DNA from 4 places in the Desulfovibrio sp. Huiquan2017 genome. Region 3 is predicted to be linked to each of the others. Evidence: riboswitches for the same ligand, from Rfam matches in the RefSeq annotation. Region 3 holds a riboswitch; each other region holds the start of a gene.
What was found. Region 3 has a riboswitch for cobalamin ahead of J0909_RS03565 (ribonucleoside triphosphate reductase). Riboswitches for the same ligand answer to the same signal wherever they lie in the genome.

Region 1 (2,195 bases), on a different contig from region 3:
GAAGCAGGGCCAGGGCCGCGCCGAAGGCCGCGCCCGAGGATACGCCCAGGGTGAATGGATCGGCCAGGGGGTTGAGGAGCAGCCCCTGGAAGACCGCGCCCGCCATGGCCAGGCCGAAGCCCACGGCCAGACAAGTCAGGATGCGCGGCACTCGGACGTCGAGGAGGATGCCCGCCGTGGTCGAGTTCAGGGCGTCCGCCGCCCCCCGCAATCCGCTTGCCAGGCCGTGCAGGACCTCGCTCGGCGGGATGTGGATGACCCCCAGGGCGCAGGCGGCCAGGGCCAGCCCGGCCAGCGTGGCGGCGAGCAGCCCGACGATCAGACCATTGCGCAATGGAGTGCGGGAGGCGGCGTGGATCATACGGTTATTTCACGCCCGGGCGCGGGGCCATGGCGTCCTTGACGTGGGCCACGTACAGTTCGGCCCAGGCGTCGAGCATGCCCAGGCCGGTCAGGTCCGGGGTGACCTTGTATCCGGCCTTGGTGAGCTGGACCTTCCACGAGTCGTCCTCGTCGCCGGCCATGTCGTTGGAGGCATGGTCGCCGGCCACGATCATGAACGGCTTGAGCAGGATGTTCTTCTTGCCCGAATGCTTGAGCGCCACGGCCATGTCGGAGAAGGCGGGGAACCCTTCGACACAGCCGATGTAGATCGGGTAGTCGTAGGTTTCGCGCATGACCTTCTGGAATTCCGAGTAGATGCCGGTGGAGAAGTAGTCGTTGCCGTGGCCCATGTAGACCAGGGCGGCGTCCATCTTGCGGGCACGGTCCACATCGGCTTTCAAGGTCTTGGCCGCAGTGGCCAGATCCTCTGTATAGGGATGAGCCTCGCCGGGCATGCCCAGAGCCGGGCGGCCCAGAGCCAGCCGGACAAAGGGCGCATGGCGCGGCTTCAGGGTGCGAATGGACCTGAGAGAGCCGACCAGGGTGATCAGGTCGTGGAACTCCTCGCCCGCGAAGACATGCAGGGACTGCACGGTGATGTCGCGGTAGCCGTCGTTCTGGAGGTCCGCGATGGTCGCCAGGGGGTGCTTGACGTACAGGACTTCCTCGGGGATGTCGGCGTGCGCCTTTTTCCAGGCCGCGTCGTTCTGGCGCTCCTGCCATATCTTGCGGATGATGTTGGAGGTGAAGGCCAGCCGCACAGGCACGCCGGGGTTGGCCTGTTCCACTTTGGCCTTGATGTTCAGGATGGATTTGACCGCTTCGGGATAGGAAGTGCCGAAGGCGGCCAGGACCACGGCCTGTTTGGCCGGGCCTTCGTCGTGGTGCCCGGCCTGGGCCGGGACGGCCAGGAGCAGGGCGAGCAGCAGGAAGACGGCGTTTCTGACGAACGTCATGATGTTCTCCGATAAAGGGCGGGTGGGGAAAGAAAATCCCCTTCCTCTTCGAATTTAGAGGAAGGGGATCCGTATTTTCCCTTCTATACCTCAGCGGCAAGCCCACGTACCACCGCGGCAAGTCCATGTGATCGCTCCAGGCAGGTCTTCCGGCTGGTCCCTCCCGTTTCCGCCTTCCCGGGGCAAGCCCCAGTGGCATGTGTGGAAATGGTTCGGCAGAACGTCACGGCGGCGGGTCCGCTCCCGATTCGCACGGGATTCCCTATTGAGTCCGAGGACACCTGAAGATTGTGAACTATGCTCCGGAGGGCGTTTATGTCAAGGACGACCGTGCGTTCCTGGTGATACGTTCCTGGAACTGCTGGATCATCTCCTCGGCGTCGATGACCAGGGCGTCGGATTCGCCCATCATACCGTAACCCAGGATGGGTATGTTGAAGATTTCCTGGACCGGGACGGTGAAGCCGGTGATGACCACCTGTTGCTGCCTGAGGACCTCATCCACCAGGATGGCGCCCTTGTAGTCGCCTACTCGGACCACGATGGCTTGGGCCATCTCGATGTTGTCGATCTCCGGGGTTAGCTCAAGGAGGTCGGCCAACCGGAGCAGGGAATGAATCTCGCCGCGCACGTCCACGGTTTCACGGCCGTCCGGCAGTTCGACCACGTCGTTGCGCCGGGGCATGTAAATCTCGACCACGTCGCGGCTGGGCATGATGAAGGTGTCGCCGCCGACCTTGCAGACCAGGGCGTCCACGATGCCTTCGTTGGCCGAGCGGTCCAGCGGAATGGAAATGGTGAAGGCCGCGCCCTTGCCCAGCTCGCTTTGGATGGACACCTCGCCGTCCAGGGCGA
Region 2 (2,195 bases), on a different contig from region 3:
TCGAGGAAGAAGCCGTCCAGGCGCCCGTTGGCGAACAGTTGCGGGGCCACCGGCTCGTATCCGCCGCTGGAAAACCAAGTGGAGCGGTAGTTGCCCCGGCAGATGTGCATGGTCACCGTCATGTCGGCCGGGCGTTCGGCTATGGCCGCGTTGAGGATGTCCACATATCGTTCGGCCAGCCCGTCGGGGTCTATGCCCCGTTCTCGCATGGCCGCCCGTTGTTCGACGGAGCAGAGGGCTCCCCAACTGGTATCGTCCAATTGCAGGTAGCGGCATCCCGCGTTGTAAAAGGCGGCCACGGCGTCGCGGTACGCCTGGACGATGCCCTCGGTGAAGGCGTTCTCCGTGGGGTAAAAGGCGGGCCGGGCGAACCGCTCGTCCCGGACGGCCAGCACGAAGTGAAGCATGGCCGGGGAGGGGATGGTCATCTTGGCCGTGTGGGTTCCGGCGCAATCCCGCAGGAAGGCGAAATGTTCCAGCATGGGGTGGGCGCCGAACCGGATTTCATCCACCAACTCCACGCTCTCCGCCCGGGTGTGGACGTCGTGGAAGGCGAACCCCGTGCTGGTCGTCTTTTTCCGCAGGCCGTCCAGCCCGGCGAAGAAGTCCAGATGCCACCAACTGCGGCGGAATTCGCCGTCCGTGACGGCCCGCAGGCCGCAGGCCTTTTGTTTCTCCACCAGGTCCCGGATGGCCGCGTCCTCCGCGGCGCGCAGGTCGTCTTCGGATATTTCCCCGGCCTGCAGGCGCAGACGGGCGGTCCTGACGGATTCCGGGCGCAGGAAACTGCCGACGTGGTCCGCCCGGAACGGGGGCAGATCGCGGGTCGTGGCGGATGCGAATGTTTTGGTCATGGTCTTTTCCTTTTTGTCTTGAGTTGTCGGACATGGACCCCGATTGCGTGCCGATCCTTGCGGACGGCGGCATGCCGGGGCGGCATCAGGGTAAGCCGCAAGACGGGAACGGGCTTCCGCGCGTCGGGGGCGGAAGCTGACGGATGGTTTTCATCGACTTTTTCGGGGACCGCCCATACACGGAGCCGCCCCTTCCGCCGACCTCGCGTCGGCTGTCGTGACAAGACGTCTCCTGACTCCCGGCCCGTGCGGGCCTCGCCTTCCCGCCTCGTGGGCAGTGGCTTCGGCCGGGCAATATCGGTTACAGTGGCGTGTCCGCAGCGGATTCTCACCGCTTTCCGTTTCTTGTCTTACTATATCTATATATATTGATATAGTGAAGCGCAAAGACTGTCAAGGGGGCCGTTCGTGCCTATTGACGGGCGTCATCCAAAAAATAAGGGCCGATCGGAATTTCCGGTCGGCCCTTATTCTTTGGATGAGTCGGTGCGCACTACGCATCCCCCAAGTCGGTGGAGACGGCTTGAACGATGTCGCCTCGAGTGTTGTATGTGCCCGTGGACTCGACCTTGACGAGTTCGCGGGCCACCTCGGGATTCTCCAGCACCTCGCGCTGGAGACGAACCTTGCGAATTGACTTGATCTGTTCGGACAGATTCGGGCCCTGGGTTTCCAAACCGGCAATTTCCATGATTCGTACCTCCTTCCATGGAGCATTGAACATATTTCTTGCCGCTTTTATCGGTGAATATTGGGAAACCTTTAGGGCTTTGAGCGGTCCGCGCGGCTGGCGCTCACCTAACAATTTTATCTTGTTGACTTTTTTCATATAAAGAAATGCAAATATTTATCGATGGTAGAATCGTCGTTGTCGCTTCGGCTACTTGGTTTCCCGGGCGTAGACCTCGTCGAGGATGGCCTTGCCGCCCGCTTCGAGCACCCGCCCGGCCAGGATCATGCCCAGGTCCCAGGCGTGGCGAACGTTGCCTTCGACCGTGCGACGGATGGGCGTGGAGCCGTCCACCTCCGCGACGTAGCCGGTCAGCTGGAGGGTCTCGCCTTCAATCTCGGACCAGGCCGCGATGGGCACCTGGCAGCCTCCGTCCAGCCCGGTCAGGAAGCCCCGTTCGGCCAGGACCTGATAGCGGGTGGGAGCGTGGTCCAGGAAGGCGAGCAGGCCGCGCACCTCATCATCGGCCGAGCGGAACTCGATGCCGAGCGCGCCTTGGGCCACGGCGGGCAGAAACTCCGGCGGCCCCAGGATTTCCTGCTTGGGCGCGGACATGCCCAGCCGCTTGAGCCCGGCGGTGGCCAGGACGATGGCGTCGTAATCGCCGTTCA
Region 3 (2,195 bases):
ACTGGCCGGGCTCGACCCGTTATTCGCTTCGGTCACCTACGGGGCGGGAGGCTCGTTCCGGGACAACACGCTGGAAATCGCGGCCGAGGTGCACGGGCGGTTCGGGCTGACGGTCATGTCGCATCTGACCTGCGTGGGCGCGGAAAAGCGGAGCGTGGCCGAGTACATCGACCGATTGCTGACAGCGGGCGTGGGCGATGTCCTGGCCCTGCGCGGAGACATGCCTGGCAACGATCCGACGGGAGCCTGGAAGGATTTCCGGCACGCCTCGGACTTGGTGGATTTCGTGCGCCGGGGATGGCCGGAGATGGGCGTGGCCGCGGCCTGCTACCCAGACGCCCACCCCGAGTCCCCGTCCATCGACGACGACCTGCGTTGGACCTGCCACAAGTTCAACACCGGTGCGGAATTCGGCGTGACCCAATTGTTCTTCGACGTGCGTCGATACCAGGACATGGTGCGGCGGCTCCGCTCCCGGGGCATCGACAATCCCGTGGTGCCGGGCATCCTGCCGGTCCTGGCCATGCAGTCCCTGGATCGCATCCTGTCGCTGTGCGGAGCAAACATTCCGCTCAAGCTCTACCTGGAAATCCGGGAGGCGTTCGACACCGGCGGAGACGAGGCCGTGCGGCGCAAGGGAGTGGAGATCGCCCGACGGCAAATCCACGAACTACTCGCCTTGGGAGCACCCGGCATCCACTTGTATTCACTCAATAATGCCGACGTATGCCTAGACATTCTCCGAGGCGTCCCGGAGCTGTGCGGCTGAGATGAATCGTCCATCACGGCGAATCCGCTCTTGCGCTTCGCCAATCCTTTGGCTAGTCTTACGCCGTTCCAGATGTCCTTCAGGTGGCCATGGGCCATAACAGGGAATCCGGTGCGAAGCCGGAGCGGTCCCGCCGCTGTGATCCCCGTAAGAATGTCCAGCCCAACATGCCACTGCCGCAAGGCGGGAAGGCGGGCCGGGCGGGGAAAGCCAGAAGACCTACCTGAAGCGTTTCCTGCCGAATGCGGTTCGCGGAACCCGCATGCGGACAAGAATGCGTATTACCCGACAACCGTCGTCAGGACTCGCGGTGCTGCCGCGAGATCCGTTCATCGGCGACAATGCAGGCGATTTTGTTGCGGCCGCACCTCGTGCGGCGCGCACCCTTCCGCGTCTCACGCCTGCAAGAGACATTCAATGCCCAGCAAAATCCTCAAGCGTGACGGATGCATCGAGACCTGGTCCACCAAACGGATCGGCAACGCCATTTTCAAGGCCCTCCAGGGCAGCGGCATCAAGGACCCGCTGCTCGCCGACCGGCTGGCCAGAAAAGTGGAAAAAAAGCTCACGGATGTGGACATCCCCGAGCAGGAACAGGTCCAGGACATGGTCCAGGAAGTCCTCATGGATGCCCGCCTGTTCAAAGTGGCCGAGCGGTACATCATCTACCGCGAAAAGCGGCGCGAACTGCGCTCCCAGGACGAAGCGTTCCTGGACATCGCCAAGGTAACCGACAGCTACCTGAACAACGTCGACTGGCGGGTCAACGAAAACTCGAACATGACCCATTCCTACCAGGGGCTGATCCTGCATATGGCGGGCGCGGTCCAGGCCCGGTACATGCTTGAAAAGTACCCCGAGGAAGTCCGTCTGGCCCACACCCACGGCTACTTCCACATCCACGACCTGTCCTTCGGTCTGGCCGGATACTGCTCCGGCTGGTCCCTGCGCGACCTGCTGCTCGAAGGATTCAACCTGCGCGATCGTTGCTCGTCCACCCCGGCCAAGCACTTCGACGCGGCCTGCGGACAGATAGTCAATTTCCTCGGCACCCTCCAAAATGAGTGGGCCGGGGCCCAGGCCTTCAACAACGTGGATACCTATCTGGCCCCGTTCATCCGCAACGACGGCCTGAGCTACCACGACGTCAAGCAGCAGCTCCAGAAGCTGCTGCACAACCTGAACGCCACCTCGCGCTGGGGTGGACAGTCGCCGTTCACCAACTTCACCCTGGACTTCCAACCGCCCGCGCACATCGCCAAGGAACCGATCATCATCGGCGGCGAGTTCAAGGACTCCACCTACGGCGAATACGCCGAGGAAATGGCCATGTTCAACCGCGCCTTCCTGGAAGTCATGCTCGACGGCGACGCGGACGGACGCATCTTCTCCTTCCCCATCCCCACGTATAACGTGACCAAGGACT
Region 4 (2,195 bases), on a different contig from region 3:
GGCGGTCTCCAACTCGGTCTTCCAGACGTTGCGTCCGTCCACCAGCCCCAGGGAGAGGGTCAGATGCGACGGCAGCTTGTCGAGGATCTCACCGAGTTGGCCGGGCCCCCGGACCAGGTCCACGTGCATCCCGTTCACCGGCAGGGACAAGGCCAGATCGAGGTTGTCACCCAGGGTGCCAAAATACGTGGCTAGCAGCAGGCGCGAACTGACGGCGGCCGCCCTGAGGCGGGAGTAGGCCGCGCCAAACGCCCGCTTCGCCTCCTCCGAAAGATCGGTGCACAGGATCGGCTCGTCCAACTGAATCCAGGTGCAGGTCCCGTCGAGTTCGGCGATGATCCGGCAATAGGCCTCAACCAGCCCGTCGAGGTGAGCCCACCGGTTGCAACCGCCGGTTTCCTTGGCCAGCATGAGGAAGGTGATAGGGCCGACCAGAACCGGTTTGGGGGAATGCCCCAGTTTGCGGGCAGACTCGACGGCGTCGAACAGCCTTGAGCCGGTCTTGGCAAAGGTCGTGTCAGGGGCCAGCTCCGGGACGATGTAGTGGTAGTTGGTGTCGAACCACTTGGTCATTTCCATGGCCGGGATGCCCTTTTCGGCATTGCCCCTTGCCATGTTGAAATACGTGGTCAAATCGATTTCGCCTCCGGACCAGCCGAAACGCGGCGGGACCGCGCCCAGCATGGCCACAGTGTCGAGGACGTGGTCGTACAGGGAAAAGTCGCCGACCGGGACGAGGTCGAGCCCGGCATCGGCCTGGATGGCCCAGTGACGATCCCTGAGCCCGTCGGCGGTGGCGACCAGTTCGGTCTCCCCGATCTCGCCCCGCCAGAATTGTTCCAGGGCCCATTTCAGTTCCCTGTTTGCCCCCATGCGGGGAAAACCCAAAACGTGCGCGTGCATGTCTACTCCATGGTTGAGAGTGAAAGACAAGGAGCGCATCCCGGCAACGGGCGATGAGCCGAAACGACATCATGCCGTCCTCTTTGCTCTGCAACACCAGCCCGCTCGCGAGTCCGTTCGCGCTCCGGCAAGACGTCTTCTGGCTTCCGGCCCCATCATGTTGAATCCCTTCCCGAATCCGGTGGTCATCAACGGGTATTGCCGGTTACAGCGGCGCGTCCGCAGCGGCTTCTCACCGCTTTCCGTTTCTTGCCAAATCCATATATCAAGATATTTTGATATATACTCTTGCCGGGCTTTGCAAACCTTTTCCCGCCTCGTCAGAGAAAACACGAACGGACGATCTCCGATTGCCCATATCTTTTGCCCGTCAACCACAAGACGTTCGCATTGCACCTACCCGATACACCGCGTTCCCCCCCTTGGCGCCCCTGTCATCGACTCGAACACAGCCTTCCGCCTGGTTTTTCAGACTTTCAAGCTGTACCCGGGACATTGAAGCCTCATTATGAACGCCAAGAAAAACACGCGCTCACTGTGCGACAAAATCTGTTGCCGCCAGGGCCTCCCTTTCGCTCGCCCCTATTCCCGTCAGGTCCCTGTTCGGCTGTGGGGCAAGGCCAACCACGGCTCAAGGCTCACTCGCATCCCCCTTGTCCCGGAGCGCGGCGAGTCGGAGATCAATCCACTATTTTTTCGTGACATTGATAGTAACTTTCAATATCAAGCAGAAGGCACGGCGGTTCGATACGGCTGATTCATAAGTGGAACCGTTAATTGTGAAAAGAATGTCTCCAACAGCCCGGCGCAGATATTCGTTATCAGAATCATGATTTGTGTATTTCAGACGCTACGCATAACCCACTGGTACAGCCATGACCGAAACAATCGAAATACGCCACGCCATCCCCGGCCGTATCCGCTACAGGATCAACGGACTACGACGCAACCAGGACCTGGCCCGGCAAATGACGGACAGCCTGCTCCGGCTCGATTTCATCGAGACGGTCAGGCCGAACCTCAAGTGCGCGAGCCTGGTGGTCTCGTTCACGCCCGACGAAACGCTGCCGCTCCGGATCTTGGACGCCCTCCGCGAAGTCCTGGGGATCACCCCAGCCCTGCGCGAACTGCCTATGGCCGGGGTGCCGGACTGCGCCTCCCCGCTCTGCGAATGCCGGGCCTGCCAGGCTACCCGCACCGGCTGCAATCCGGTCAAGGGAGCGTTCAGACGATTCGCCGTCATCAGCACGGTTATGGGTGTGGTGGGCGTGCGCTCGCTCCTTTTCGGCTTC

Region 1: it holds a riboswitch for cobalamin, as region 3 does, so the genes downstream of both, J0909_RS16020 (sirohydrochlorin cobaltochelatase) here and J0909_RS03565 (ribonucleoside triphosphate reductase) in region 3, are expected to answer to the same signal.
Region 2: it holds a riboswitch for cobalamin, as region 3 does, so the genes downstream of both, J0909_RS07555 (5-methyltetrahydropteroyltriglutamate--homocysteine S-methyltransferase) here and J0909_RS03565 (ribonucleoside triphosphate reductase) in region 3, are expected to answer to the same signal.
Region 4: it holds a riboswitch for cobalamin, as region 3 does, so the genes downstream of both, metE (5-methyltetrahydropteroyltriglutamate--homocysteine S-methyltransferase) here and J0909_RS03565 (ribonucleoside triphosphate reductase) in region 3, are expected to answer to the same signal.

The regions. Positions count from the first base shown of each region.
Region 1 is NZ_JAFMPN010000019.1:78,306-80,500, forward strand. Features, by position in the region: gene J0909_RS16015 (FecCD family ABC transporter permease) at 1-361, opposite strand, end outside; gene J0909_RS16020 (sirohydrochlorin cobaltochelatase) at 366-1,340, opposite strand; cobalamin riboswitch at 1,463-1,640, opposite strand; gene J0909_RS16025 (chemotaxis protein CheA) at 1,654-2,195, opposite strand, start outside.
Region 2 is NZ_JAFMPN010000007.1:161,721-163,915, reverse strand. Features, by position in the region: gene J0909_RS07555 (5-methyltetrahydropteroyltriglutamate--homocysteine S-methyltransferase) at 1-854, opposite strand, end outside; cobalamin riboswitch at 1,062-1,222, opposite strand; gene J0909_RS07550 (hypothetical protein) at 1,348-1,545, opposite strand; gene hemC (hydroxymethylbilane synthase) at 1,735-2,195, opposite strand, start outside.
Region 3 is NZ_JAFMPN010000003.1:187,903-190,097, forward strand. Features, by position in the region: gene J0909_RS03560 (methylenetetrahydrofolate reductase) at 1-769, shown strand, start outside; cobalamin riboswitch at 834-1,010, shown strand; gene J0909_RS03565 (ribonucleoside triphosphate reductase) at 1,187-2,195, shown strand, end outside.
Region 4 is NZ_JAFMPN010000016.1:17,049-19,243, forward strand. Features, by position in the region: gene metE (5-methyltetrahydropteroyltriglutamate--homocysteine S-methyltransferase) at 1-903, opposite strand, end outside; cobalamin riboswitch at 1,021-1,206, opposite strand; gene J0909_RS14295 (heavy metal translocating P-type ATPase) at 1,779-2,195, shown strand, end outside.